DNA from 4 places in the Desulfofarcimen acetoxidans DSM 771 genome. Region 1 is predicted to be linked to each of the others. Evidence: riboswitches for the same ligand, from Rfam matches in the RefSeq annotation. Region 1 holds a riboswitch; each other region holds the start of a gene.
The links. Region 1 has a riboswitch for cobalamin ahead of DTOX_RS09755 (leucine-rich repeat protein). Riboswitches for the same ligand answer to the same signal wherever they lie in the genome.

Region 1 (7,708 bases):
TAATGGGATTGTACCTGTCCCGCAGCGGTACGGTGAATACGCCGCCGGCATTCGGTTCATACATTACGCCGTAGACCATGGCGGACACGCTGGCACCGTCTTCGCTCTCCGCTGTAAAGGTGAAGGGATAGCTTCCTTCTTCCTCGGTAAAATACATGGTGTCGTATTTGCTCACCTGTTCATCAATATCGGTGCTGAGAGCGGGGCTCCGGCTTCCGGAAGCTTGCACGCACACCGGTATAACGGGAATCTGACCGGAATAGCCCAGATATTTAACGGTAAAATACCCCACTCCATCGCTGAGACCTTTAACGTAATATTTGGTCAGATCCTGTCCATCTTTATTGACAACCCTCTTTTCTATCTCAAAAACGCCCTCTTGACCGGAGTATTCCAGGATTAAGTCGTCCAGGTTATATGCGCAATTATCACTCCCCACCCTGGGCGTGTCGAACATCACCATCTCTTCTTCCTCACCCACGCTGAGATTTAGAGCCATGGTGCTGAGCAGGAAATCCTTGCTGTAATCCTTGGGCACTCCTTCCACGGCCTGCTGCGCATCCAGCAATTCCGCCAGGGCAGCTTCCGCTCTTTCCATATATCCCAACCAGGAACTGCACAGTACCTTTTGGTCCTCTGTCAGCGCCTCGTATTGGGCCCGGGCATACTCAATAGCCGCCCGGTGTTCCAGGGTAACAACTTCATTCTTCATTGTATTGGGCAGCACCTTAATCAAATCAATGACTCTGTTTGCTTCTGCCCTGTTGACATCATAAATCGCCGTTATCCGCGCCTCCGCTGCCTCAAGTACGGCAAGCCCCGCAACACCGGTCTTTTCTCCAACCGTCAAATAGTTGTAACACCGTCGCACCTTCTCGATCTGAGCTTTATCGGCGTAAACGATATTTTCCAAACCCGGAATAGCCGCGATCATGGCATCAACCTGGGCAGGCGTGCGCTTGATTTCAATAGTATATGTGTATGTCTTCCCTGAATTGGTATCGGTATTGGGACTGTTATAGCGATCGTCAATTATAGCCTTGATAACCTGCCCGTCACTTACGGCAAAGGTGGCCGGCTTGTTTAATACGCTGACACCCTCCGACTGCAGCTCGACTACCAGGTAGCGGTCGATATCCTTGCCTGCATATCTTAACAATCGTTCAGCGGAAACAGTGATTTCTTCCGTTCCCGCGGGCACCATATAATATCCGGCGGAAGAAGAAACATCATAAGTTGTCCCGTCTATGGTGAAATTGACTGTAAGATAGCTGCCGGAACCCGGGTGGCAATGGATGTCGATGCCGCCGTCCACGGAATATTCCAGCTTCAGCACGTCTCCGTCCTCGACCGGGTAAGCCTGCGAAGTATCCCAGATGCACCAGTCGTTCTGGCTCATCACCCACTTGCTCCGGCTTCCGGCATCATTTTCGGACAGATGCGCCACCGTCCTGGTGTAATCATCTGAGGTTACCGGACCGATGCCTTTGATATAGGTGGGAGTGCCGGTAACCTGGTAGCCCCGTGACCTGAGCGCCGCTGCAACGGCCTGGCGCACTGTCATCCCGGGGGTGATGGACACTTCCACGTCCTCCAGCAGCACGCCGAAGGATTCCTGGTAATCACCCAAGCCGCTGAGTTGTTCAACCGTCGTCTCGCCGCCATGATAATTCCAGGTTGTCCATTTTCTATCAACAACATCCCGCACTGTTACGGTAACCTTACCCAGGCTGGAGGGAGGATTGGGAGCCGTGTTCAAATCCGCCAGTGCGGCGTCCACCTGGATCTGGCTGGCCTGCAGGTTCTGCAAAACCAGCAGCGCCTTGTCATAATAACCTTTATAGACCGGGTCGGCTAACATTGTCAGCCTGTCTTCACTGGCGTCGATGGCCGCCAATTTTTTAATCAGGGCACCCTTATCCGCCGTATCGATGAGCTTGTTGTCACCGAAGCCCAAATCCCCGCCGTAGCCGTAGAGAGTGAACTGCAGCCTGAAAACATCTCCGTCCTGCGGGATGTAATCCGACAGCCCGTAGTTGGGCAATATATTATTGACCGTGTACATCCAGCCGGATGTATGGTAGTAGTCGAATTCCCCCAGATAATTGGCGTTGGCTCTTGTGCCCACCGTGCCTTCGCCGGCGGTAATGGCATCAATTATATATGCCGGAATATCCGCTTGGGCGGACCCGTTGTCTTTGATGCTGGCCAGATAAAAGGCACTGTCAATGCTTCCGGTATTGGTATAATTGCCCATGCCCAGCAGCCTGGTAACAACGGCAGCGCCGTTTTCCCCGGCATTGATGGAAACTTGCACCGGCTTCCGGACAAAACCCTGCCCCAGGGTGAATTTTTCAATGGTAACGGTGACAGAGGAGGCCGGATTTTCCGACTCCAGCCGGGCGATTTTCGCCTCCGCCTCCTGCAGCTTACTCAAATTGTCCGCGGTAACCAAAGCTTTTTCCTGCTCGGTTAAGGCATCATAATCCGCCCTTATTTCCAAAACGGCTGCTTTATCGGTCAGGGTCAATGCTTCCACCGCCGGCAGGGCGGAAATCCTGTCGTTAACCGCGCCCCCTTTCAGGGTTTGTCTTTCCAAACCGGAGATAGCCTCCAGCACATCAGTCAGCTTCTGGAGCGCGGCAACATAAGTTTTAGCCTGATCATTAAGGGCATTATAGGCAGCTCGGGCCCCCAATGCCGCCGTCTTGTCCGCAATTTGCGCCTCCTGGGCAGACGGCAGTTCGTCGATCAGGCTGTCCACCGCCCGGGCCGCTTCTTGCGCCTCCAAATCGTAGATTTTAGCTTCCGCCGCCTGCAGCAACTCATAATTGCCCACTGCCACACGCTGTTCGGCGCTTAAAGCGTCATAGGCGTTTCTTGCGGCCTGTACGGCAGATTTATTGTCAAGCGTTAAATCATCCGGAGAAGGAAGCTGTTCAATCAATTGTTCAACTGATTTGAACCCCAGTCGGGCAATGGCATCCTCCGCCGCCAGCAATACATTATAATTGCTTACAGATGCCTGCTGTCCGGCAATTAAAGCGTCATAGGCGCTTCTTGCGGCCTGCACGTCTGCTTCATTTGCAAGCGTTAATTCATCCGCAGAAGGAAGCCGTTCAATTAATTGTTCCACATCCTTGATGTCCAGTTCAGCAATGACTTCCTCCGCCGCTATTAATGCCGTCAGATTGGTTATAAGCTCCCGGTACATTTCCGGCAGGTTATCGTAAGCCTGGCGAATGGACCGGATTTCTGCTTTGTCTTCCATAGTGACCGTTGACGGTAAAGCATCGATCCGGTTTATTATCCCTTCAACAATCGTATTTCCCTGGCCCAATAAGGTTGCTTCCGCCGCTGTCAATTTCTCATAAACAGCGCCGCTGACGGATTCCCGCTGCACAGCAGTCAGCCTATTGTAGGCGGCCCTCAGCGATTGCACCTGGGGGATGTCCCCGTAAGTGAGCCGGTCATTTTCAGGCAGTTGATTGATTAATACTTCAACAAAAGCTCCCAGAGTGGACGATTCGGCAAAGGACTTGACAGTCCAGCCGTACCATTTGCCATCCTCAGGATCGTCGTCAGCATATCCCAGGTAAGCGGCCACATAATCCTCCGGCACATATACGATCCTGTCCGCCGGCAGATCCAAAAAGGCACCTCCCAGACCTTCTGAATAATGAAAGGGAGCGGTTTCCAGGTACATTTCCCTAAAAGAAGTGTCTCCTTCAAACGCATACGGCGCAATATTGCCCAGCTTGGGGAACCACGCGCCGGCAAGGGAGCCGGATAAGACGAAACCGGTCATTCCGGACATGGATACCGCCTTGGGCATGTAAACATATTCCAGGGACAAGCATAACGAAAAGGCTGAATCGCTCACATCCTGCAGATTCGGAACCACCAGTGTATCCAGTGAACTACAGCATGTAAATGCATAATCTCCCATGCTGCGCAGGTTGTTTAATCTGACAGTTTTTAAATTGCCACAATAGCCAAATGCATTTTCTCCAATTGAAACAACAGAGGGAAGGTTCACGGTTCGTAATGCGGCGTGCATGATAAAAGCCTCGGCCGGCAATACCCCGTCGTTAATATTCACAGTATAAGACGCGGTCAGGGTTTCCAGATTGATCAGGCTGCTTTCAATATAGGCCAAATCATCCGCAGACACAGCCCCCCTCGTAACTTCAACGGAAGTTACTTCAGCCGGGCTGATTTCTGCCGCCTCGACAATGGCCTGTAAAGAATTTCCTCCCACAGCTTCGCCGCCATTGATCCGTGCGCTCAGTGCTTCTCCCGTCCGGAAACTCCAGCAAATATCGGTATCAGGGTCCATAGCTCCTCCCATGATACCTTTAAATGTTTCTCCCGTATCCTTAGCCCTTATGCAATCATTGTCAATGTATACGGTGTAGCTTTCTCCCGGCTTCAGTTCGCCGCCATACGGAGCACTGTCAGCTATATCGACGGTTACCTGTTCAGGATTCTCGGTACTGAACTTGAGCACGTTAGCTTCTCCCCCGTACCAGTCCCCATCCGATTCCTGAATTATAGCCACCTTGATGCCTAAATAGCCTGATGAATAATCAGGATTCGCCTCCACCGGCCGGTTGAAGGTCAGGGTCAGCGGCGCGTCGACCGCCACTCCCGTCGCACCGTTTGCCGGGCTCAACGATACCAGCTCCAGTGCCTCTGTGCCGCTCTCCTTCAGGACATTGGCAGCTATATTCTGTTCGTTATTGTTTTCACCTGTTTCACTTATAGCATCTGTGCTGTCGGTCTGCTCTTCATACGGCGTCTCTTGCTCAGCAATATGAAGGACCCCCGAAAACTCATCCTCATTTGCATTCCCGGTGTTGTAGACCCCAGCGGTCACGCTGGCCGGTTGTCCCGCAATCACTCCTTCAGACAGGTTAATGCCCGTAGCCGTCAGTTCCGGCTCCCCTTCTGAAGCAATTACCTGCACAGGCAGCAGAGACAACAGCATCACCAGCGCGAGAAGCAAAGATATGCCTTTTTTGACATTTCTCCCGCTCTGTCCGGTTAACAGTCTGCTCATTTCTATCTCCCCCGTTTTTCAATTGACGCTGGAGATGCCGCAAAGCCATCCCCCTGCTCTCATATGTTGGAGCAAGCAATGTTTAACGTTGATTTTTTCCAGCCCTATTCATGAATTACTCCCTTCTTTTTTTCTTAACTTTCCAATCAACAGTTTACAGTGACAAAATACATATTGACTGACTTGTTAACCACCCCCCTTTCCCCAAATAGGCAAAACTATCTGCATAAAACAAAACAGCCCCGGCTTCCGCAGAAACTGGGGCTGTTTTGTCATTTGCTTATAAGCTGTCTGTATCGGCTTTTTAGAGAAAACCTGATACACAGATATTGCAACTCACTCCTCCAGCACTTTGCCTTTTTCGCGGAAGGCCTATTGTACTGTTCTGCCCGGGCAGGTCTCCTGACTCATGGCTCATTGCCATCCCCCCGCCTTCCCATCCCTTCCGGCACTCTTTTAAGTGACAGAGTAGAACAGTGACATAATGGGGGACAGCTAACCATTCACAGTGGCCGGACCGTCCGGGATTTGCACCCGGTTCCCTTTTCAGCTTTGATAAAATCCAAAGCACCTGAGCAAAAATAAGTATGAAATTATTAATTAGCTTAGCATTTATCCTATAGTTTGACAATACTTTGCAAATTATGCCGGATTTATTGTTTATTTAATTATTTATTGTGTGTAAATATGCCAATTTAATGTTTATTTATTGCTAAGTTTTATAGCCTTTGGAGAAAAATTTTTCTGACAAAATTCATTTTTTGTTATAACTTGCTGAAAAAAATCGAAAACATCCCCAATCAGTCTTTTTTATTTACCCAGCACCAGATGCCGCAAAACTGTGCAGCCCTGTTCCAGGGTTACCACTCCGTCGACAAGATTGTTGAACAGCTTGCCGGTTTGGGCGAATAAAAGGTAGGGCCCGACAGCATTTCGTATTTGTCGTCCCTGCCAATAACCGTGCCCCGGCCACCAGCACAATATCCCGGGCGTACTCGGCGGCAAATCCACATCGTGGGTTACAACCACAACAGCCGTGCCTCGGGCCTACAGTTCTTACAGCAGGTTTCCCGGCTCGGCCTTCAGCCGGTAATAAAATAATTAGGCCGTTTTCCTTATCGTACAGTAAAGCGAAAATGGGGCCATGGAGATAATCCCCATGACCCCATTAGGTTGATAGACCGTGCAAAAACTTAATCTTTCCAGTGCTGTCCGATGAAGATCAAATCCGATACATCGATCTCCCCGTCTTTATTCGTATCCGCGCCGATCCAGCCGGCCGCTCCGCTTTCATTGAAATGCTGGCCCACCAGAATCATATCCATCACATTCACCTTGCCGTCCAGGTTTACATCCCCATCCCCGGTGTCCGCGGAGGAATCCTCCATGCTGATCTGCAAGGTTTTGCTGCTGTGGCCGTCTCCGTCTTTTACCAGCAGGTAGACATCTTTGGCGCTGCTATCCGCCAAATCCCCGATCACTATGGTATTGACCCCGGCCGCACAATCTGTTCCCGCTCCGGAGGTGTCAATGACGGGAGCGGCGGCCCCGCGGTCCACCACGTCGTAATAGGCTTGTCCTCCTTCATTGGAGGTAAAGGTGACCTTCCCTTTCCCGGCGGACAAGCGCGCCCCACTTCCGTCGGAAATAAAGGGAGCGGTGATCTGGGCGGCATAATCGGGATACTTGCTCAGATAGGTGTCCCGGGCGTTAACAAAACAGCTCCTGCCCGTATGCAATTCCACCAGGGCCCCCAGTGTCTGGTAGGTGGCCATGTCATTGCTGCCGCCGTTGAAGCCCACGGAGCCGTCATCCATCTGCAAGCTCAGAAGGGCGGTCATATAAGTGCCCCAATCTTCCTGCCAGGCATTGCTGCCCAGGTCTTCCGCCGTGGCGCCGAAGATGACCAAGGAATTGAGCATCACGGCCATGCTGTCGGGATTGACAGCGTAAGCCGTGGCAGGCAGAGGAGTATCAAAGGATCCCGGGCTGCTCACCCCGGGCCAGCTCATGGTTACGCCGCCGTTAGCGTATAAATGAGTGGATACCATTGCCGCCATTTTGCCGACGGCGTCTCTAATGCGATCCCCGTATTCCGGATCATCCTGCAGGAAATATAGGGGATAGCTCTGCATGGCCAGCCAGTCGCTGGAAGCGATCATACTGATATCGCTGCCCTCATCGACCGACATTTCCACGGTGGGCAGGATGGCCTTGATCCCGGCTTTTTTCAGGGCGTCGGTATAGCCTTCCGCCTCCGTGGCCCCGGCAATTTCCGCCCCCAGAAGGAAATAGGAGGTAGCCAGGATATCGGGTTTTATATCCAGCACACCGTCTTTCCCCAGCTTAAGGGTGCCGTCCGTGTTATAGGCGTGGCCGATCAGCTCCGCCACCAGATTCCGGCCGTTGAAATTCCGGGGGTCCGCCCCCACGGCGCAAAGGGCAGCCACATAACGGAAATCGTCTTTAGGCGAATTGAGCATACCGCTGGCGGCCCGGCTCTTTAAAGCCGTTTCCAGTCCATCCAAGTAGGTCTTGCCGTCGGCACCGGCCAGCAGGGGATCGGTGACGGCATAGCCGTAATTGGGAAAGATCCAGGCATCCCAGTCCGTACCGTCTCTATAATCGGAAAGTCCCATATAAATT
Region 2 (7,708 bases), 460 kb from region 1:
ACGAATACTGACGCGAAGCTTATCCTCATCAACTACATTTGATAGTACCCCATCACCCACCGGCACTACACTAGCTAGCACCAGGTTCTGATCCTTTTCAAAGATTCCTTCTGTTTTAGCTTTTTTTAAAATTAACACCACCACTGTATATACATCTTGCCCTTTTAGCTCCAGGCCATCTAAAACATTGATTTTTCCCTTGCCGTCATCATTAACCTCAATGACCTTAGCTTCTTTATTAACATATATTTCCACACCATTATGGATGTCAAGCGCTACACATGCAGCTGCCACACTTGGTCCAAACAGCGGGTTAAAAATGCCTAATGACAGCACTAGAATTAGAACTGCAGCAACTGTGGCATATTTCAAGAAAGAAGCTTTTAAGAAAGGCTTTTGTGGTATTAGATCTATTTCAATAAGCTGGCCCACTACAGTCTGCCTTTTAGGTGTAGGAATTTCTAAAAAATCACCTTTTGTTGTATAAATTACTGTTATCTTGGCAGAGGTTCTCATTACTACACCTTTAACCTTTTTCATTGCCGTGACACCTTCTCTCCAATACTTGCACATGGTATCTCGGTAAGGCTTTTCAAAGGATAAAACCTCGGTTCAGATAAGATTAAGGCAAGGGCAATCAGATATTTTCTGCCGCCATCTAAAATTCTGCGATTTACCCCGGTAAAAAGCTTCAGTTCTTTTACAGGTAAACGCTTATATTTTTTCAAGTATTCCAAAAGAGAAGGTTCATTTATTAATTTCAATGCAACCATCATCAATGTCTCCTTACGATTCTTGTGCCTCGGAGAAACCTTGACCAAATCGTCTAATGTTACCCCATATTCCCACAACACTTTAATATAACTCTCAACAACCTCTGCTAGAACAGCCTGTTTCTCCACCTCTTGGTATTGCTCATAGGAATATTCTTCATCATACCGGCGCAGTTCTTCATCTGAAGAGTCCATTGGTGATAGGGATATATGCATGTGTTTAGATTCTTTACGAAAATAATCTATTAGCCGGTTCCTTATTATCCTCTGGGCAAAACTATGAAACGCAGTTCCTTCACTTGGCTTAAAGTTATCTATAGCTTCATTAAACGCAAGAAATGCAATGCTTAATTCATCATCGTTGTTCCAGATTAAGTACCTGTTACATATCTTAGAACTAACTTTTGCTATAAAATTTTTGTGGTTTCGAATCAATTCCTCGCGTTTGCCTAGATCCCCCTTTTTAGCCAACTTCAAGGTTTCTTCTAAGTTATGCTGCAACAAAACAATCACTCCGCTCATCAAATTCTTCGAATGAGCAATACCATTTTATCTGGGGTTAAGTATTAAATGTTCCCGCTAAGAGTTGAGACCAGTTCATTATAGCATAGTTAGATTACACAAACATCGCAAAATCCATCCTTTGTTGTTGGGAAATCATAACATGCATTTAATAAGGATCTCTTAAACAAAAACGGTTTTAGTAGTTTAAAATATCATAAATTAAACATTAAATAGGAAACAGCCGGGAAGAAAAAATTCCTTCTGGCTGTTTTCCACGATACCGATAGTATTCTTACTCGTGACCTCCCCAACCATGCTCACTTTCATGGCCATAGTTTTGCCCCATATAATCGTTCGAGCTTGTGTGTCCATTATGATAGCTATGACCTGAGGCGTTATAGGTTGATATGGATTTTTTTATCTGCGGGGTCGGTGTAGTGGTCTGTAAGGTACCTTTGGCAATACTTGCGTTACTGTAGCTGGTATGACTATTGTCGTGCTTATAACTTGTAGTAGTACTATTGGCAACAGGTACTGTTTTAATCTGTGAACCCAGTAGCGCCTTTTTATTGTTTAAGTCGCTGTTTTGAGTCAGGTTTTGAGCTGCCACACTACTGGCAGAATTTTGTGAGGTTACAGTTGCCAATTTAGGTGTATTTATGTGTTCTGTTGGGGCTGCAAAGACTAATCCTACTGTAGGAATACCTACAGCAAGAATTGTTACAGCAGAAATCCATTTAATTTTTTTAACAAGTTTCATAGGAATACCACCTTTATTTTTTTGTTTGGAGAACTAGGCTTGGCCCTGTATCTCCATCTATTAAGTTATGCGAATTTTAAGAGGGGATTTTGGTAGTACTCCAGAAATTATTCTTTTTTAAAATATGGCAAAAAAGTTATAATCCTTCAAGCTGTAAATCTTTTCATTTTCTATACAAATGCTTTTTATGAGATTTTGTATAGATTGAGGATCAATTCTCCAGAGACAAAGTCATCGAATTATTTCTTCAATAAAGTGTTAAGCCTTTCTAAACCTATTTCCGGTTCGTTATTTTGTTCAGCTACCCAATCATATAATTTTTTAATAGCCTCCCCGGAAAAAATAATTTCTTTTGCTTTACGGTAGCATTCTTCTAAGCTATTATTACAGTTTACTAAATACAAAATTAATGCTGCATTAAGACAAACAATATCAGACCGGGCACCTTCTTCCTCTCCCTTTAATACAGCAAGAAAGCGTAAAACTTCCTCTTCTCTATTTTCTGAAGGAGCCAGTAAATGCATTTCACTACGTTTAATCCCTATATCCTCAGGAGCAAATGAATACATAATTATTTCACCGTTTTCCCTAAGCTCAGCAATAATTGTATGACCCAACGTGGAGGCTTCGTCCATCCCTTTAACCTCATCTTCAGCCAATCCATGTACAACAACAGCTTTCTTATAACCTATCTCACGCATAACTTGTGCAACAGGTTTTACGAGTTCTTTTGAATAAACCCCTCGTACACCATAGCGAGGTAAAGCGGGATTGGATAAAGAGCCTGAAATGTTTAATATTGTACCAAAAGAAATTTGTGAAAGCACCCTTCCTAAAGCCTGAGGATGTACTTTGGGGCTCATTCCATTAAAAATACCTATGCCGGCTTTTTCGATACTCTTTTTTACAATCTGTGGACTGCATTCTACATCCACACCCAGTTTTTCTAAAATATCTATTGTTCCACACACTGAGGTTATCGCCCTTGCCCCATGCTTGGCCATCCTGATTCCGGCAGCCGCAGCTATAATAGAAGCTGCCGTACTTATATTAAAAGTTTTTATTGTATCCATCCCGGTACCACAATTATCAACCAGCGGTTCAGGAACATCAGGAATAACTTTAACGGTATCTAACTCATAGATAGCTTCCCAGCACCCGGCAATTTCCTCAACCGTTTCTCTTTTTGATGTTAATGCAGCTAAAAAAGCACCCTGCTGCATTTCAGATTGCTGGTTTAACAGTATTTGAGAAAATGCTTCTTTTGCTTCATGCCGGGATAAATCTTCTTTATTTATTAACTTAGTAATAATATGACCAAATTCTTTAGCTTGCTCAATAAGCATATTAAATCCTCCATTATTCAAAATTTATAACAATTTTCATTTCCTTCATATCAGCAATCATTTTTATACCGGATATAACTTCTTCCAACTGGATACACCGGGTGATCATATCTTTAACCTTCACCTTTTCTGTTACCAGCATTTCCACGGCAGTTCTGTTGTGCAGTGAAGAACAACCATAAGCCCCGTAAACCCTGAGTTCTTTATAGTGAATAAGATTAAAATCTACTTTTATGGAACCGAAATTCATCATTAATCCACTAAAAAAACCAAATCGGCCTCTTTTACTTAGCATGGCCAGACCTGTACCGACAACATCAGGGTCCGGACAGCACGGAATAACGACATCTGCTCCCCTTCCACCGGTAACTTCCATAACTTCTTTAATAGAATTAGTTTGTAAAGGATTTACACAATAGTGAAATTCTCTATTTTTAGCGATAGCTAACCTGTTTTCATTAATTTCTATAAGAATTACTTTATTTGCACCTCGGGCAACAGCCAATTTTGCATTTAGAATACCCAGTGGTCCTGCGCCAAAGATAATTACAATATCACCAAGACCAACCTGTAAACTTTCCTGCATATTAATGCTGCATGCCAATGGCTCTGTAATAGCAGCTTCTTGAAAAGACAATTCTTCGGGAATTTTGTTTAGCACTCCGCAGCTTACGCCATTGTTAGGAACTAACACATACTCTGCAAAACCACCATCGTAATGAAAGCCCATTATTTGCACATAATCACACATATGATGCAATCCTTGAAGACAATAACTGCAGCTCCCACAAGGTAAACCAGGAGCCACCTGAACCCGGTCTCCTAATTTAACTTGAGTTACGCCTTCACCCATTTCAACAACAGTACCGGCTATTTCATGACCTATTATTCTAGGTAAACGTAAATCCCGCTGGCCATACATATAGGCCTTCATATCAGTTCTACACATACCACAGACCCCAACCTTAATTAACACCTCCCCCTGCTTACATTTTGGTGTTGGTACATTCGTTATCCGCAGCTTATTAATCCCTTCCAGCAATGCAGCCTTCATATCATCCTCTCCTTTGGAAGTTAACCTAATTTTCCTTTGAATATCTCCTCATTTTCTGAAGATATATAAACAAAAAAATCCACGCCAAAAAAATGGCGTGGATTTCCAAGTCCTCACCTAAGCTAACCTTATACTCGAGGCAGCATAGAATAATTTCAGGCAGGTCTCCTGACTTAGGTTCATCACCTTTAATGCCCCTTCCCCCATAACGGAGTGGTTTATGGCACTGGCTCCCCTTCACAGTGGCGGGTCCGTCCGGGAATTGCACCCGGTTCCCTATTCTTCCTTTGTAAAGAACACCTGAAACCTAAAATAATATCAAGTTATTACCAATATTATAATTCTTAATTTTTTGACCTGTCAAGAATAATATTCAAAAGCATAGGCACAAACTGGGGGAGGTTCATTGTGTCACCTCCTGTGTCACCCCGTCCTGTTAACGACTTTTGGTGGCATAGACATATCCTTTTAGGAATTCGACCCATGTAGAAAATATTTTCCTACGATCTAAGAAAATCATAGTACATTTTATAAATTGAAAAAATTTAAACTATTTTGCTCAATTAAGGTCATAAATCATACTTTTCTTATATCAGAGAAAAGATTAATATTAACTAGTGTGACAAAGATGTCGCATTATCATTCTATCCAAGGTGTGACATCGCCGACACACTTTGGATATTTTGCGTTAATTTAATGGGATTAATAATAGTATAGTCGTTCTAAAACTATACTTTTAAAATTAACAAAATAGCGGGGGAAAAAATGGCTAAATTATCTACAATAAAAGAAACTCGAGCAAGAGATGTTCGATATGAAGCTAAAACTACGGTTAATAAAGGTCTATTAATATTACTAATGCTGCTTTTTATTGGTGCTGCATTAGTGTTGATACCTAGTATAAATCATAATGTATCAACAGGCATATCAGCAATTAATTCTCAAGGCGGTCAAGTGAATCAAGACTCTATACAGTACAGTACAATTTTTGATACGCTAAAATATGAGCGTTCTATTCATATCCTGGCCATGCTGCTTGTAGGTTTCGGATTTCTTATGGTTTTTGTAAGACATCATGGGTATAGTTCACTCACAGCAACCTTACTTGTTGTAAGTGTAGCCATACCTATGTACACGATAATAAAAAGTTTTGGAGGAGAAGGTTTTAGTAAACCCACAATAAGCATAGATACACTTCTCTGTGCAGAGTTTGCTGCTGCAGGTTTACTTATTGCGATTGGTGCTCCACTTGGACGTTTGAAAATGGATCAATATATTATAATGGGCATATTATTTGTACCGGCTTATATACTTAATGAATGGCTGATACTTGATAGTGGTATGTTTAAGGGATTTCTTGATACTGGTGGCTCAATAATAATCCATGCTTTTGGTGCATATTTTGGGTTGGGAGTAATTACGAATACCTTATCTAAATTTAAAGGTGATGCTGTATGTGAAAGCAATATAAACTCGAATTTATTTTGCATGCTGGGTAGTATGGTTTTGTGGCTCTTTTGGCCATCATTTACAAGTGCAATTGTAGCTCCTGAAAGAGTTGTATTAACTGCAATAAACACGATTTTTGCTTTATGCGGTGCAACTTTAGCAACGTATATTTTTACGAAAATAATTAGGGGCAAAATTGAAATTGCAGATATTGCAAATGCTGCACTTGCAGGTGGTGTTGCGATAGGTTCAACTTGTGACATGACGACTCCAGGTTACGCAATGCTAATTGGAATCGCTGCGGGGGCATTAAGTGTAATTGGTTATACTACTATAGCACCCCAACTTGAAAAACTTATAAGAGGAACCGATACATGTGGAATTAACAATTTACATGGAATGCCCGGACTACTAGGCGGTGCGGCAGCAATATTTATAACTGGGAAAGCTGGAACTCAATTATCGGCAATAGTTGTTACTGTTTGTATAGCATTCATTTGTGGGAAAATAACTGGTACAGTAATTGCCTTTTTGAGCAAAAAGGAACTCCCATATAATGACAAAGACGAATATATTGTTGCATAAAAAACAGATCCCTTATGTAAATGATTATTACTTCTATAAATACAAGGATGCCAAGAGTCAACCAGAATATTCTGCAACTCTCGTTTAAAAACATTCTTGCTAAAATAAAATTAAGGCCAATTGGCCTTTTTTTTATATTCTTTCATTCCCTACCCTATTTGCTAAACTCACCCTCCATCTCCCGTTGTATTATTTTGGAATTCACATGTAATCTATGAGTAAAATTGTTATAGAAAAATAAAATTTATTACCAATTATCAGTGAAAGTAAATATTTCTTCTATGGATGCATTAAATATTCTTGCAATATCATAAGCCAACTTAAGAGAAGGATTATATCTTCTGGCTTCTAGACGTACTATTGTCTCTCGCCTAACACCTACCAGTCTAGCTAATTCATCCTGGGATAGATTTGCCTGTATGCGATATCGTTTTAAATTTGTTATTAACTTTGCCATTTTTCTCACCATGTTTTTTAAAATTTGCAATAATATGTTAGGACAAATCAGTAAAACATTTTAATTCTATAGACTTTTAGGGTCGGCAAAAAATGAAGTCAGCATAAAATAAAAAACGCCCTGGGAGAAGTATCTTCTTTCCACAGAGCGCCTTAGCTCGCAAAACATCATTGTTTAAAAATATTAAGTTAATTATTACTCCCCTGGAACCTCTGCTATATTCTATAATTAACTGTTTTAGGCTATTCCTCAAGACGACACAACCACTACAATTTTTACCTTTAGCAAAAGATGTATATATTATATTCTTCCAGGGTAAATACTTTTCTTACACTTCATTCAAAAGAACTACTTAATTTAAAACAAAAAACCCCATCAACTAACAGTTGCTGGAGCTTCATCGCCTCAAGAATAGATACTACTGCGTATCTTTATTGGCATTATACCAAAAAGCAAGGCTAAAAGCAATAATTTTTTTATCAATAACGGGCATTTAATTGTTGTATTGTGTAAGGATATCGCTTAGTTCACTTTTAATATTTTCACAAGCTGTAGGCGCTGGTTCACTTACCACATTTAACCCGGATTTCACCTGGGAACCCTGCTACATTTTGAGAATTTATAATGTGTTTTGACCATTCTCAGATGTTAATGACAGGAGTTTTTTACACAGTTTTTGCCGCTTTTTTTTCCATGGTACATTGCTTCATCCGCTCTTTTAATAATGCTATCCAAGTCATCTCCGGCTTGATGTTGGGCCACTCCGGCGGTAATGGTTAC
Region 3 (7,708 bases), 230 kb from region 1:
AGTGAGCGGCAGAGGCGAACTTCACCTGTCTATATTAATAGAAAATATGCGGCGTGAAGCTTATGAATTGCAGGTATCCAAACCCGAGGTAATCTATAAAAGAGAAGCAGGACAGCTTTTAGAACCCATGGAACTGTTGGTTATTGATATTCCAGAAGATAAGATGGGCCCGGTAATGGAGATGCTGGGTGTACGCAAAGGTGAAATGATCAATATGATCAGCCAGAGCGGGGGACAGCTTCGCTTGGAATTCAATGTTCCGGCTCGGGGTTTGATTGGTTTTCGTTCTCATCTACTAACAGAAACCCGCGGTCATGCGGTGATGAATCACACCTTTAACGGTTACGAGCCTTTTAAGGGGGAAATGCAAAGCCGCTATCAGGGAGTTTTGGTGGCGCTGGAAACAGGAGAGGCTACAACCTATGGTCTTTATTCGGCACAAGAAAGAGGCACACTGTTTATTACACCGGGCACAAAAGTATATGAGGGCATGATCGTTGGTGAGAACAGCCGTGAACAGGATCTGGAAGTGAATGTATGTAAAAAGAAGCATTTGACCAATATGAGATCCAGTACAGCTGAAAACGCATTAAGATTGGAAGAACCCAGGCACTTTAGTTTAGAGGAAGCGCTTGAGTATTTAGATGATAATGAGTTGCTGGAAATTACGCCTTTGAGCCTGAGACTGCGCAAAAAAATATTGGACAAAGACAACCGTTACAAGGCCAATAAAAATTCTAAACCGGCATGATATGAAGGAACCGCATATCTGCCGGTTTTTTTTAGGGAAATTATAGTTGAAATGAATCCATGGATAAGTTAAGGTTAGTACTGCATAATTTTCAATGAGCATGAGTTCCTGTGACTGCAAGAAAGTCGCCTTAAGGCGGCTTTCTTGAGATGAGAGGGTTTGTGAAATTTTCGACTTTATATAATACAATTAACATTAATTTTACGTCCGTATAAGGTTAGCTAATTGCTTTTTAACATAAATCTGCTATTATATAAGTAAGAGTTGAATAATTAATGATTAGTGAATGGAGGTGTTATTTAGATGACCAGGGAATTAATTGAACGGATTTTGAGAGATGTCGGTTTGGAAAGCTTGGATGAGATTGAAACTGAAGAAGAAGACATGGAATGGTAAGACAGGAACTAAACTGGGGGGTGATTGTTATGGATATGCAAAGCTCTGTTAAGTAGGTCGGCACCACTGACAAAAGTGTGTGCCGGCCTTTACTTTTTACTCTAGGAAATTATGCCTATTAAGCATCCTTTTCACTTAAGTAATTAGTTAGTGCTTCCCGGATTATGGCTGTCAATTGTTTTCCACTCTTTTCTCGGTAATTATCTAATTTAATTTTTAATTCCGGATCAATTCTTACGGTCAACCGTGCATATTTATCTTTAACCATTATTAAACACCTCCTAAAATATGATATTAGTGGAATGATGTGGTTGTGATTAATAAATTATAAATTTTTTGTATTGACATCTTTTTTATATGGTGATAAACTATTTATACATAAAAAACTAAATAATGATTATCTGTCAGGTACCTTTAACAAGGATAATAGGGAAACAGGTGTGAGTCCTGTACGGTCCCGCCACTGTAAATGGTGAATTTGTTTTCGAAAAGCCACTGTAGGTATAAAAACTTATGGGAAGGCGGAAACAAATGATGAGCCATAAGTCAGGAGACCTGCCTGTCATTTTATACATAATTGGCCTTTCGGTGTAGAAGGTAATGTAGGTAACAATGTTATTGATACATTACTCTAGTCAAGCGGCTGGGGTTTTATAATTTATAAACCTAATTTTTCTAAAAATTTTACCCATCCTGTCTTTTTTTAGATTTCCCGGTATATATTTAAATACCGGGATTTTTTTTTGCTATTTATAAGTAACTTTTTTATTAACTTAAACCTTACCAAAGTCTATATCATGTTATAATAAAGTTAGTATAAATCTTCCTTTCAAAGATATAGTATAACTTAACAATATCAGGAGTGTGGTAAAATTGGAACGTGAATTAACTTTAGAACTGGTTAGGGTGACGGAAGCTGCCGCTCTGGCTTCAGCCCACTGGATGGGAAGGGGTAAAAAAATGGAGGCTGATGAAGCCGCTACCAATGCTATGCGAGATATGTTTGACTCGGTAGCCATGTGCGGTACGGTAGTTATCGGAGAGGGAGAGATGGATGAGGCTCCTATGCTCTATATCGGAGAAAAAGTTGGCTGTGCATGTTCCCCGAAGGTAGATGTAGCGGTTGATCCTCTGGAAGGTACCAATATACTGGCTAAAGGCCATCAGAATGCCATGAGCGTAATTGCTATTGCTGATCATGGCAATCTTCTGCATGCACCGGATATGTACATGCAGAAGCTGGCTGTGGGACCCAGGGCTGCCGGAAAGGTTCATATTGATGATCCTATAGAGAGAACCTTGGAAATAGTGGCAAAAGCTAATAATAAACGGATAAGTGACTGTACCGTTATGATCTTGGAGCGCCCCCGCCATGAGAAATTAATCGAAGCGGTACGCTGTGCCGGAGCCAGGGTAAGATTAATTGGAGATGGTGACGTGGCGGCAGCTATTAACGTTGCTTTTGATTTTACCGGTATAGATATTTGTGTTGGCAGCGGTGGTGCCCCGGAAGGGGTTATTGCCGCGGCTGCGCTGAAATCTCTGGGTGGAGAAATGCAGGGACGTTTACTTCCTGAAAGTGAAGAAGAATATAACCGGTGTTTAAAAATGGGTTTAAGCGATCCGGTGAAAATACTGTATATGGATGATTTGGTTAAGGGTGACGATGCTATATTTGCCGCTACCGGTGTAACTGACGGTGAACTGTTAAAAGGCGTTCGTTTTTTAGGCGGGGATCGGGCTGAAACTACCTCTCTCGTGACCAGAGCTAAAACAGGTACTGTTAGAACTATAAAAGCTATTCATTATTTGCCGAATAAGCCTAATCTGGCACATGAGTGTTTTACTAATAGTTATATAATTAGATAGGGTTAAAATATCAAATTTGATTTGTAGAAAAAAGAGAGCAGATTCCGATTCGGTATCTGCTCTCTTTCTTAGGCTTTGTTGAAAATCCTGGCCGTTTTGGCCGCTAAGTGGCCTAATTTAGGTATTCTCCCCAGTTCCTCGGCGGTTAGAATACCACCTAGTATTACCGTTAAAGCATAGATAGCTGCTCCGATAATAATACCTGTGATTGTGGCCATTCCGTTGCTTTGGGTGTATGTAATTACTAGATGATAAGACTCCCACACGCAGGCTGCCATTAATAAAGTGGCCAGACCGGGTTTAACAATAGTTGCTTTAAATTTAAAATTAAAGCCGACATACTTGGCAATAGTAGCAATATTGAGAGTTGATGATATAACAAACATTATTACCTGGGATATTGCTGCTGCTCTGATTCCTAATGGACTTGGGGTGAGGTAATAAGTAAAACCAATTTTAAAGATTATCCCAACTAATAAATTTCTGACCGGAATAGATATTTTGCCTATTCCTTGGAGCACTCCGGTAGTTACCAGGTGTATTGACCAGAATACGATGCTGAAAGCTACATAAGCAAGGGGAACGCCCGCCGGCTCATTGTTAAATATAAAAAGGGTCAGGTGAGGGGCCAGCACGAACAGTCCCGCTGCTGCCGGCAGTGCAAAAATGGTAGCCAGCCTTACACCCTGAGCAGCTTGCTGCCTGATTTTTTCATAATCTTTAATTGCATAGGCTTCAGCTATAGATGGAACCAGGCTCGTTCCCATTGACAGGGCAAAGGCAATGGTGATATTTATAAAGGACATGGCCATCTGGTTAAACTGCCCATAAAAAGCCGTGGCCTGCTGTTGTGTATAGCCTATTAATTGCAGGCGGTCAATAATCAGCTTATTGTCTATGATTCCTGTTATAGACAGAGCAACACTGGCAAAGGAAATTGGCAGAGCCGTGGCAAATATTTCTTTAAAGATATCCCAGTTCGAGTTCTTGGCCTTAGTGGTAACTGTATTTTGCCACTCTTTGAAATTATGCCGTTCCCTCCAGTGGTAGTAAAGCATAATCATGGCAGCTAATACGGCACCCGGCAGGGCTCCTAAATTGGCTCCGGCTGCTGCTATAGCCAGTCCCTTGGGTAATAGAAGGTAACTTAGAGTGACCGTGCCAATAGCCAGCAGTACCTGATCTGCTATCTGGGAGACGGCAACTACTGTCATGTTCTGCATCCCCTGAAAAAGGCCGCGGTAGGCGGAAGTGGTGGCGGCAAAAAAAACTATAGGTGCCACAGCCCTGAGCCCGTAAAAACTGTCCGGGGTAGCCACAATACCTGTTTCCACCAGCCACTCGGCGCCGAAGAACAGTAGAAAAGAGAAAGATAAACCGATGGACAGCATAGCGGCCCGCGCCAGCTTAAAGGTTGTATAAGCGTCCCTGTACTGGCCGGAAGCAATTTTCTCAGAAACCAGCCTGGCCACTGCTACGGGGATGCCGGCAGTGGAAATGGTGAACAGAAGATAGTAAAATTGATTGGGTATTGCGTAAATGCCCAATCCTTCATCACCCAGCATGCGACCCAGAGGAATTCTGTATGCTGCTCCTAAGAACCTGATTAAAATACCTGCTGTAGTGAGAATTAATGCTCCTTTTAGATAAGATTGCTTGTTGACACTTATACTCATATAATTTTGCAACCTCTTTTAGATTTATACCTGGATGCTTGACTTATTTATTTTACTACAATTAATGCCTAAAGGGAAAAAAAATACTCAATTTATTTGAAAAAAGTTCAAGGAGGACAGGTAATGCGCTGCGTAATATTTGCTAATGGTGAAATTAATAACTATAATCACCATAAAAAGTATTTAAAGGACTCTGATTATATTATTTGTGTTGACGGAGGAGCCAGGCACGCTGAAGCATTAAAGATAATTCCCCAGATGCTGATAGGTGATTTTGATTCTATTGCAGAGTCAACATTAGAAAAATTTCTTTCAGCAGGCAGTCAGGTGAAAAGATATCCACCTGAGAAGGATCAGGTGGATACAGAACTGGCAATTATTGAGGCTATTAAGCTGAAACCTGAGCAAATTCTTCTTATGGGTGTGCTGGGTGACCGCCTGGATCACACTTTGGCCAATATCCAGTTGCTTGTAATACCGGCAGCAAAGGAAATTGAATGCTGCATAATCAGTGATTGTCATATGATATCACTGATTATGCCGGAACACACGGCGGTTATTGAGGGTAAACCAGGGGATTTATTATCCCTTTTACCCTTAACACAAACTGTGCAGGGTGTAAATAGTTACGGGTTAAAGTGGAACTTGCATGACAGTGTTTTTACCTTTAATCAACCGTTGGGAATTAGCAATGTGTTGCAGGGGGAGAGTGCCTGGGTTAAAATAAAAGCGGGAATTATGCTTTTAATAAAAGTTTTTGAACCGGATATTTAAAAATCATCATGTGAGTCAAAGTGTAGAAGATTTTTATAATAATGTTTTAATAGAATGAAATCATTTCTGTTTTTAGTGTATAATATGTAAAGAGTAAATGCCGGAGGTAATTTATGAAGATACAGTATATTGAGAATATAAGACATGGTTTGCCAGTTGATTCAGTATATTTGCTGCAGTCCAAAAGATTGCAGGGTTTTAGGGGAAAGGCGGGAAAATTCCTTCTGGTGGTCCTGGGCGATAGGACAGGCAGTGTGGAGGCACGCATTTGGGAAAACGGAGAGGAATTGTACGATAAATTCAATCCCGGTGATCTGGTTAAAATTTCGGCCGATACAGGTGAATTTAAGGGAAAATTGCAGCTCAACATATCCTCTATAAATATATACAGAGGTAAAGATGTTGACTGGTCTGCTTTTTTACCTGTGAGTCCTAAGGACAAAAAAGAAATGCTTAAGTCTATGGATAGTATAATTATGTCTATAAATAATCCTGATTTGGCCGCTTTATTGAATTTATTTTTTTCCGATTCTGAATGGTTGAATAAGTACAGCACGGCTCCGGCGGCTAAAAAACACCACCAGGCTTATTTGGGCGGTTTGCTGGAGCATTCTTTAAACGTGGCTCAGGCCTGTCAACAAATTGCCCGGGTTTATACTCAGATTAACCGTGATCTGCTGCTTACCGGAGCCATATTGCATGATGTGGGAAAAATTGATGAATATAAATATGAACGCATGATAGACATGAGTGATCAGGGTAGATTACTTGGTCATATTATTATAGGCATACAGATGGTTGACCGGGCAATTGAAGCTCTACCCGGTTTTTCGGATAATTTGCGTCTTAAATTATTACATATGATTGCCAGTCATCACGGCGAGTATGAATGGCAGTCTCCTAAAAGACCAAAATTTTTGGAGGCCTATTTGCTGCACCAGTTAGATCTTCTTGACGCCAGGGTAGATGCTTTTACCAGAGCGGCAGAGGATCGGGTGGATTCAGATGAAGCCTGGAGTGATTGGGTTAAAGATCTAGAGAGATATATTTATAAAAAATAATAATTAATTTCTTCAAGTTGTGTTTACACAGATATTATTCGGGTATAAGTATACCGGACTAAAATTCCCGGCAGCATTTGTAAGATTAAGAGGTGAATTCTTAGATGGAAAATACAGAGAAATACCTTGAACAAGCTGAATTGCTGAAAGCGCTGGCCCACCCGACCAGATTATGCATAGTTAATGGTTTAATAGAGAGAGAGCATTGCAATGTTAACACTATGAAAGATTGTCTTTCTTTACCTCAATCAACAGTATCTCAGCAACTGGCCATTCTAAAAGCCAGGGGTATTATTGAAGGCCGTAGAAATGGCACGGAGGTTTTCTACAGTGTTGTTGACGAGCGGGCTAAGGCCATTGTAATGTACTTATCGGGTAATAAGGCTCTTGGATGCTATTAATAGGCGGTTAATAGATATGGAGGTAACCTTATTATAAAATATTTTCGATGCTAACAGCTTCTTTTATGGGGATATGTTCTACTGATTGCCTGAGCATAGCTAATTCTCCTAATGATAGACCGGTATTTTTTACTTCAATATAACTTTTAATTCTGGCAAGAGCTATTTCTATTTTGTCAATTTCCTGGTGGTCAATCACTACAGCCCACCAGGTTTTATTTTTTTCCCACTCTTTTTTTGTTGAATCTACTTGTTCTCGGGCCTTACTCCAATTATTTTGTTTTATTGCCTGTTCTATATGTGTAAACTTTACATCCATTTCTCCGGCTGTCGCAGCCAAGTGGTGGTTTACTCTGATACCGGTAGCGGCTAGTGCCAGTAAAATTATTGATAGTCCAATGATAATACGCACAGATTGTTCCTCCTTAATCAGATTTTAACTGCCAGAATAACTTACCGTTGGTATCCAGACTGGCAAATAAAACTTTTTGATGACTGTCAATGCCAAATTTGGCTAGTTCTCTTTCCAGCCAGTTCTCATCCAACTTAATCATCCGCAGGTTATTACTCATTATTTGTCCGTCTATGATCAGTGTTGTAGGTATTCCCTCATATTTAGTGGATATCTGTAGATCTTCCGGGATTAAAGGACGTTTCTGAGACTTGGGAATAACACTTAGCTTGCCGCCGGTTTCCAAAATGGCAAATTCAACGTCAGCAATATTGGCAATGTTCTTTACCCTTAGCTGTTCCAGCAAATCATGTATGTTGTAGCGAATA
Region 4 (7,708 bases), 1.5 Mb from region 1:
CACTTTTTTAATGTAATCGTATTCCACGCCTGGAATTATATTCAACATTTGCACCACAACAGTAGTATAGCCGTCATTTTTTAATTTTTGTAAGGCTTGCTCCGGTGTATCTACCTCAATTCCATCGCGTTCTTTCAAGACTTTAATAATCGTATGGGAACTGAAAGCTCGTCTAACATCCCAGCCTTTAAATTCTTCTTTAGCTCTGTTCTCCACCGCTTCAATTGTAAGCTTGCGGGTATCTTCATAAGTGGTTCCGAAGCTAACGATCAAAATGGCTTTTTTCTCGGTTTCCGGGTTAGTGTTTTGTGCGGTAGGATTTTGTTTGCCTGTATTGCTGCACCCCATCAGTAAAAATAATACAAGTATTACGCTGCTCAAACTAATGGCCCGTTTCATAAATAGATCCTCCTTCTGAATGTTAGTTAGTAAGTCAGTCAGTTTATTCAGATTCTAAGGAGGAAGTATTGATATTATTAGATACAAGTCCAACACCCCCTTATCCACGCAAGGCCTAACGTTGGGGAAAACAGGCAGGTTTCCTGGCTCCGGGTCATTGCTGCCTTACGCCTTCCCAGGTCAATACCCAGTGACATAAGATTGGAACATTCCTTTTCAGAATAAGTGGCAAGCAATTTTGCCGGTTCCAAATGGATTGTTCCCTTTTCCTTTTGTAAGGCAGCTCACCGTTACAGTGGCGGGACCGCGCCGGACTCGCACCGGCTTCCCTTTTAACCCCTGTCCCTCGGGAAGGGGCACCTGTTTTCCAAATTAAAAACAAAAACCTTAGCTCTCCCGAGGGGTGCTAAGGTTTTAGCGTCTGATGAATACAGAAATCTAAGACCGCACACTTTTCCCCGGAAAGCGTTTTGGATAATGCCAGCCAGGTCTCCTGACTTATGGGAAATAGCGCCATACTCCGCCTTCCCGGGAATATTCCCAGTGGCTTATCGGGAGTTGGCTGCCCATTTACAGTGGCCGGACCGTCCAGGATTCTCACCTGGTTCCCTGTGCCTTTCCTAAAAGGCAACTGGCATTAGACTGATTGAGTGATTTAATTCATGGTAAAGTTATATCATAAATCAAATATTGTGTCCATACTTCCGGATAATCTATGTCGAGAATCTATATTATTAAATCAAATATGCTCTTCTGACAAATGATCTTTTTATGGTATATACAACACAGCCATAACGTGATATTATGAATAATCAAAAAATAATTAGGAATATAAATTCATAACCGGAGCAGGGAGCTTTATCTGAATGATAAAGCTTAAAAGAGAAGCCGGTGCGAGTCCGGCGCGGTCCCGCCACTGTAATGGGTAGGAGCCTCACACTATGTCACTGGGACAGGATATTCCCGGGAAGACGTGAGGTTTACGATGATCCTAAGCCAGGAAAACTGCCTTGTTCTTTATTGCCACATATCTACGTGTGATAGGAGGTGGTTTTTAATGTTTATGCCATTTTTGCCGGCATCGCCATAAAATCCCGATTCACTTGTGGATCGGGATTTTTATTTTTGTATTGGTTGCAATTAAGTTTAAAATTATTTGTTTTATTAAATATTGCTAATTTTAGAGATAATTAAAGATGTTGCGAACTTGTTATGGGAAAGGTGGATATTAGATAATGAGGAGAAAAAACACAAAATTACAATTCATAACGTTATCAGTAATGATATTTTTTATCCTGAACATTATTCAGTTTTCCGGATTAACCAGCCAGTCAGCAAACGGGCAAGAGGCTGTATATACTTCTGCTGAAATGGCGGCAAAAGCAGTTGATTTTATTAACGATAAGTATAAGGCGGGAGAGAAAATTGATGGCTATACCGCTTATGTGCTGGCTATGGCCGGGCAGGATTTGTCAAGTGAGAAATGGAGCATAAACGGCACTAGTTTAAGAAGTGAAATCGAAAACTTAGCCGACTTAATGGGAAATAATGTTAATTTAATAAATTATGTTTGCTTAACCCAGAATAATGACGGCAGTTTCGGCCCTTATGCCAATGAATATGGGACAAAGGTGCCGCTGCAGGCTTTGTCGACAGTTAAAGAAGACATTACTGTCGGCAGCGATGTTTACAATCAGGTGCAGAGTGCCATTGATAATGCTGTAAACTTTTTTAAGACAAAATATCAAAACGGCGGCATGACCTATGATGTAAACGGTTGGAGTTTCGATTACCGCTGTGTTGAGGCACTGGCAAAATCGGGGGAGGACCTGTCAGTGGGCGGTTGGGTCTATAATGGTGTATCCCTCAAAGACAGCATAATGCTTTCTGCCAATAGTACGGCGCGGTCCATTAAAAAGGATTCATCTGTACAGGACGCTGTGTATCTGTCCAAAGAACTTACGGCTCTTTATGCTGTTGACAAAGCTTCAACCGACATTGATGTTCTGGCCGGTGCGATTACAGCCAAACAAAATGGTGACGGCAGTTTCGGGACAAATATGTTTGACCATATTATGGTTCTGAATGCTCTCGGAAAAGCTGGAGCAATCAGTAATATTGACCAGACAAAGGCATTTAATTTTATTGATAATTTGAAAGAAATTCATAAGAACTCCTGGGGTCAAGACGCCGGTGTAGCCTGGGGCTCACAGTACACAAGCGGTTTTGAAGAGTCTGATACCACTGCCCAGGTTATTACGGCACTCAGTTATTTTTCTGAGGCGAAGAACGAAGGCAGCGATGTTTATAAGACTATACAGGGTGGTCTTACCTATCTTAACGACGTGCAAGATGCTGACACGGCGGCCATAGTCCGTATAGAAGGTGACAGCACCTTTTCCTCTGCTGAAACACTGCTGGCACTCAAGTCACTGGGATATACTTTTGACCAGTATACAGGGACTGCTTCAAAATGGGTGAAAAATTCCCGGACGAAAACTATAACTCAGTGCATAAAGGCAGTGAACAAATGGGGTGACGCCGGACGCCTGGACAGGCTGATTAGACTTTTGGCAGACCGGCAAAAAGCAGAGGATCCGGGTAAAGGTTCTTTTGAAAACAGCGTATACAGCGATATGTGGGCTTATTTAGCCCTTGGTGAAGCCGGAAAGCTTGACGGGCTTAACACCGGCGATGCTAAAACGTATATTTTATCTAAGCAGGATACTTCCGGTTCCTGGGGAGAAATCTTTGATCAATACTACCCTGATTTCCTTTCCACAGCACAGGCTATCCGGTCGCTCAGCTATCTGCCGGAAGCCGGTGAGGCAGATGTTCAGGCAGCAATAAATAAAGGTCTGAATTATCTGAAAACCCTTCAGCGGGATGACGGCAGCGTTAGCGCAAAAGATGATGACCCTGCTGTAGATAATTCTGAGCTAATCATAACTTTAAATAGATTGAATATAGATCCACAAGGTGCTGAATGGACAAAAACTGTTGATGGCAAAAAATTTACTCCGGTATCTTATCTGATGAATAACACAATGAATGCCGATGGCAGCTTTGGCGCATCTAAAAATGTTTTTGGAGCCACTGAAGCACTTTATGCATATTTAATTCAGGACGGTACCGGTAACCCTGGCGGAGACGGTCCAGGAGGCGGCTCGTCTGAGAACCGGTGCAGTGTTAATATCGCGATAGTGGGAAAGGACGACGAAATTATTTACAGACCGGGCAGTGTTATCCTGGATAAAACTTCAAAATGGGGTATTACTGCTATGGGCGCACTCCATGCCACAGGTTTGAGCTATGTAGGCGACAGCAGTTTTGTTAAGAGCATTGATGGGCTGGCTAACAGCGGCATGAACGGGTGGATGTACAGTGTTAACGGGGTTGTGCCTATGACTACTGCTTCTGATAAAGTGGTTAAAGAGGGGGATAGGGTAATCTGGTGGTATAGTACGGATATGAATTCATCAGGACCTAGTTGGGACAGTCTCTTAAAAGGATCTGCAGGTGCCGGGGGCAATCAGTCGGCAGCTGCTTCATCAACTAGCCTCATTGAGCAAAATAAAGAACTTCCAGATGCATTGCAGGTTTCGGAAAAGGCTCTGGCAGCGCTGGAGCAGATAGCCCTGCTGCTTAATCCTCAAGACATTGAAAAAGAAAATACATTGGATGCATCGGTTCAGGACGACGAGATTAATAATGTAATTGTAGTAGGCAGCAGGCAGCCTTTAAATCTGGCTTTGCTCAAAACATTAAAAAAGGAACTGGATCAGAATGAGGTACAGTTAACACAAAAAGTTGAAGCGGACAGTGGAGCTGTCCTGTTGGATGCCAAAGAGGAACTGGCTCTGGTTATTCCGGCTAAGTCACTTAATAAGGATATGGAAATAAACGTTAAGGAAGCAGCTGCCGGCAATCAGCAGGAAACTGCCGCACCGTCAGGTTTTCGTCAGGTGTCAGCAATTTACGATTTTGGTCCCAAAGATACTGTTTTTACTATGCCGGCGACATTAACCTTTAAGCTGGTTATGCCTCCTTTGGTTAAGCCGGATAGACTGGTTTTGGCCTATTACGATAAAGTTGCCGGCAAGTGGGTATCTGTCCCTGCTGTTGTGGATTTGGATAAAGGTTTAGTCCTGACCAAGCTGCGGCATTTAGGACAATATGCGGTTTTTGCCCGCGAGTCTTTGAAGACCTTTGCTGATGTAAACGAAACTTCTTCTAGTTGGGCTAAAGATTATATAGAAAATCTGGCCGGGGCCGGAATTGTTGACGGTATAGATGCTACACACTTTGAACCGTCAAGAAAGGTGACCAGGGCAGAATTGACCAGTTTATTGGTTAAAGCCTTAGGCATATCCACAGATCAAAGCTCTGCTATCTCTCTGAAGGATGTTCAAGCCGATGATTGGTACGCGGGGGCGGTTGGGGCAGCTCAGGCAGCCGGTTTGATTACCGGCTATGAAGACGGCACTTTCCGGCCGGGCAACACTGTTAGCCGTGAAGAACTGGCGGTAATTCTGGTGCGCGCAATGAAACTTGAGTCTGACCAGGAAAAAATGTGGTTTGCCGACATAGATAAGATTAACTCCTGGGCCAGAGACAGTGTGTTCACAGCTTCATCAAAAGGTCTCATAAAAGGTTTTCCTGATGGAACTTTTCGTCCTGATGTTGCTGCCGGCCGGGATGAGTGTGCGGTTATAATCTTTAGGATGTTGAATGAATATTAATATGTGTTGCGGCATGTTTCATGCCGCAACGGATTAAATAAAAATTATTTGTGTTTAGACTTCTTTATAACCGGCTTAGTTGGTTTGTGATGAGGAGTGGGGATTCTGAAAAAGAAAATAATCTATATTACACTAACACTGGTGATTTTAGCAGCTATTCTGGGCCCGTCTATTTATGCAAATAAATTCAGCAGAAACCAGATTGCTGCACAATTCAAAAATAACACAACCACCCAGACGGGTGAAAGCAAGTCGCTGCCGGCTAGCGATGCGTCAAAAGCCGGAGAGCAAAAAACAGAGGCAAAACAAGAAGCGGAGCTAAAAACAGGTGATGCTATGCCGTTTCAAGAAAGCGAAGCAACGGACAAAGATATTAAAACAAAGCCTGTTGATAAAAATAACAATTCAGGGCTTAGCGAAAATAAAGATAGCGCCGGACAGTTAAATAAAAATGCTGCGGCGCCGGACAGTTCACAGGAGATTTCCCGCACTGTTGGCATGGCTGTAGTTGGCAAGGAGGGGGAATTGCTCTATGCGCCTGGCAGCGTTACCGTAACCTCCAAAAATATATGGGACACCACGGCGTTGGGTGCTTTGGACGCTACCTCCCTGCCTTATAAAGTGTCCAGCGGGTTCTCAGGTTTTGTTGAGGAAATTGCCGGTTGCCGTAATAAAGGACAGTCAGGCTGGATGTATATGGTTAACGGTGAAGTTCCGGGAGTTTCCGCCAGCCAAAAACAGGTGAAAACGGGAGATAAAGTTATCTGGTGGTACAGTAAGAGTATGGATGCTCCAATGCCCGATTGGGATGCTTTGTTAAAAAAATAATGATGTTAGTATATTATTGAATTTGTTGGGGGGAAAATTATGTTGCTCAGAAGTTACTCCGGCTGCGTTGCTGTCATTTTGTTTGTTTTATTGGTGTTTCCCGCTCTGGCGCAGGCACAGCAGTCTGCTGATATAAAGCCTTCGATGGACAAAGCGGTGAAATACCTGTTGGATTATGAAAAAGAGCAAAATAGGCCTCTGTCTTTGTGGAGCTACACAGCTATGGCCGCGGCCGGGCAAAACCTGGATAATACTAAAGTTGAGCAGGCTTTGCTGCAGCAGCTTAACGTATCGGAAGCTACTGCTGAATACGGCCTCCTGGTTATTGCCTTAGTGGCTGCCGGGGAGAATCCATATGATTACCGGGGGCAGAATTTTATTGGGAAAATTCAGTCTGCCTGTCTTCCTGACGGAAAGTTTGCGGATAATATCGACGGCAGCGGACAGGGGGACGGTGGGGAACAAGTATTAGCCAATGCACACATCTGGGCAGTGCTGGCCCTGCATGCCGCCGGGGCGGACAGTCAGGATGCCGCCCGTCAAAAAGAGTGGCTGATTTCCCAGCAGCATGAAGATGGCGGTTTTAACTGGTGTGTCAGCGACAAGAAATCGGATGTCGATTCTACCGGTATGGCCTTAATGGCTCTGGGTGCTTTGGGAGAGAGAGAAGACAGCATAACAGTGAAAAAAGCATATGCATACCTAAAAAGCGTGCAGGAAAGTGACGGTGGCTTTGCTTCCTGGGGAGCGTCTAATGCCGAATCCTGCGGTATGGTTATAGAAGGCTTAACAGCGGTTGGGATTAAACCGGCAGCTGAAGAAATGAATAATGCAGGTGGCAATCCGGTTGCGGCTATGCTTAATTACCAGTTAACTAACGGCAGCTTTGCTCATATAAAAGGCAGCGGAGCCAATGAGATAGCGACTTATCAGGCTTTAATGGCTTTATCGGATGAATATTATGGTAAATGTATTTACCAGCGGCTGGCGGACAAAAGTTTGGGAAATCAGGTTCCTGCTGTGCGAAAAATTAAATTTCGGGTAGATGAAAATGATTACGAAGTTCAAGCGAACGGGCAAACCAGCTTGGAAGAAGCCGATGTCGCGCCTTTTTTGCTGAATGGGCGAACCTATGTGCCGCTGCGTTATCTGGCACAGGCTTTAGTTATACCGGAGGCAGGTATTTTGTGGTCGCCTGAAGAGCAAACGATAACACTTAACCATAATGGCATTACTGTCAAGCTGGCTGTCGGCAGCAATCTCATATATGTTAATAATGTTGCTTTATCGCCAATGGATATTGTGCCGGTAATCAAAAACGATCGTGTTTTTCTACCGGCCCGTTATGTAGCTGAGTCCTTTGGCTGTCAAGTAGCCTGGCAGGAAGCAACACAAACGGTTATTATTACACAGTAGATTTTTTTGCTAAGGAGTGTTGGGTGTGCGGGAAAAATTGTTTTATCAGGAAAAAGGCCTCTTCATACAAAGCCTGCACCCGTTTACATCTGTAGTTTATCTGGGTACGCTGCTATTCCTGTCCTTAGCCTTTAACAACCCGCTTTATTTACTCGGAATATTAATAATGATTGTTTTAGCGATATGGGCGGCGGATGGTTGGAAGACCTGGGAAACATATATGATAATAAGTTTGCCCATGATATTGTTGATTATTGTCATAAACCCCTTAATTAACAGCGCCGGAAAAACTGTTTTATGGTATGGTCCTCATATTCCGTTTT

Region 2: it holds a riboswitch for cobalamin, as region 1 does, so the genes downstream of both, DTOX_RS07725 (zinc-dependent dehydrogenase) here and DTOX_RS09755 (leucine-rich repeat protein) in region 1, are expected to answer to the same signal.
Region 3: it holds a riboswitch for cobalamin, as region 1 does, so the genes downstream of both, glpX (class II fructose-bisphosphatase) here and DTOX_RS09755 (leucine-rich repeat protein) in region 1, are expected to answer to the same signal.
Region 4: it holds a riboswitch for cobalamin, as region 1 does, so the genes downstream of both, DTOX_RS02750 (S-layer homology domain-containing protein) here and DTOX_RS09755 (leucine-rich repeat protein) in region 1, are expected to answer to the same signal.

Annotation. Positions count from the first base shown of each region.
Region 1 covers NC_013216.1:2,120,957-2,128,664, reverse strand. Annotated here, with positions in the region: gene DTOX_RS09755 (leucine-rich repeat protein) at 1-5,062, opposite strand, end outside; cobalamin riboswitch at 5,438-5,652, opposite strand; gene DTOX_RS09750 (hypothetical protein) at 5,873-6,091, opposite strand; gene DTOX_RS09745 (dockerin type I domain-containing protein) at 6,256-7,708, opposite strand, start outside.
Region 2 covers NC_013216.1:1,656,347-1,664,054, reverse strand. Annotated here, with positions in the region: gene DTOX_RS07745 (anti-sigma factor domain-containing protein) at 1-540, opposite strand, end outside; gene sigI (RNA polymerase sigma-I factor) at 537-1,277, opposite strand; gene DTOX_RS07735 (hypothetical protein) at 1,570-2,037, opposite strand; gene trpD (anthranilate phosphoribosyltransferase) at 2,277-3,383, opposite strand; gene DTOX_RS07725 (zinc-dependent dehydrogenase) at 3,397-4,437, opposite strand; cobalamin riboswitch at 4,579-4,756, opposite strand; gene DTOX_RS07715 (ammonium transporter family protein) at 5,203-6,471, shown strand; gene DTOX_RS07710 (helix-turn-helix transcriptional regulator) at 6,719-6,928, opposite strand; gene DTOX_RS07705 (diguanylate cyclase) at 7,577-7,708, opposite strand, start outside.
Region 3 covers NC_013216.1:1,894,618-1,902,325, forward strand. Annotated here, with positions in the region: gene typA (translational GTPase TypA) at 1-751, shown strand, start outside; gene DTOX_RS22105 (ribbon-helix-helix protein, CopG family) at 1,266-1,415, opposite strand; cobalamin riboswitch at 1,537-1,724, shown strand; gene glpX (class II fructose-bisphosphatase) at 2,021-3,016, shown strand; gene DTOX_RS08780 (putative polysaccharide biosynthesis protein) at 3,085-4,692, opposite strand; gene DTOX_RS08785 (thiamine diphosphokinase) at 4,816-5,466, shown strand; gene DTOX_RS08790 (3'-5' exoribonuclease YhaM family protein) at 5,580-6,527, shown strand; gene DTOX_RS08795 (ArsR/SmtB family transcription factor) at 6,632-6,928, shown strand; gene DTOX_RS08800 (DUF4363 family protein) at 6,960-7,340, opposite strand; gene DTOX_RS08805 (YetF domain-containing protein) at 7,354-7,708, opposite strand, start outside.
Region 4 covers NC_013216.1:573,301-581,008, forward strand. Annotated here, with positions in the region: gene DTOX_RS02740 (sirohydrochlorin cobaltochelatase) at 1-399, opposite strand, end outside; cobalamin riboswitch at 516-778, opposite strand; cobalamin riboswitch at 866-1,049, opposite strand; cobalamin riboswitch at 1,234-1,426, shown strand; gene DTOX_RS02750 (S-layer homology domain-containing protein) at 1,635-5,141, shown strand; gene DTOX_RS02755 (DUF4430 domain-containing protein) at 5,238-5,969, shown strand; gene DTOX_RS02760 (stalk domain-containing protein) at 6,009-7,385, shown strand; gene DTOX_RS02765 (energy-coupling factor transporter transmembrane component T family protein) at 7,411-7,708, shown strand, end outside.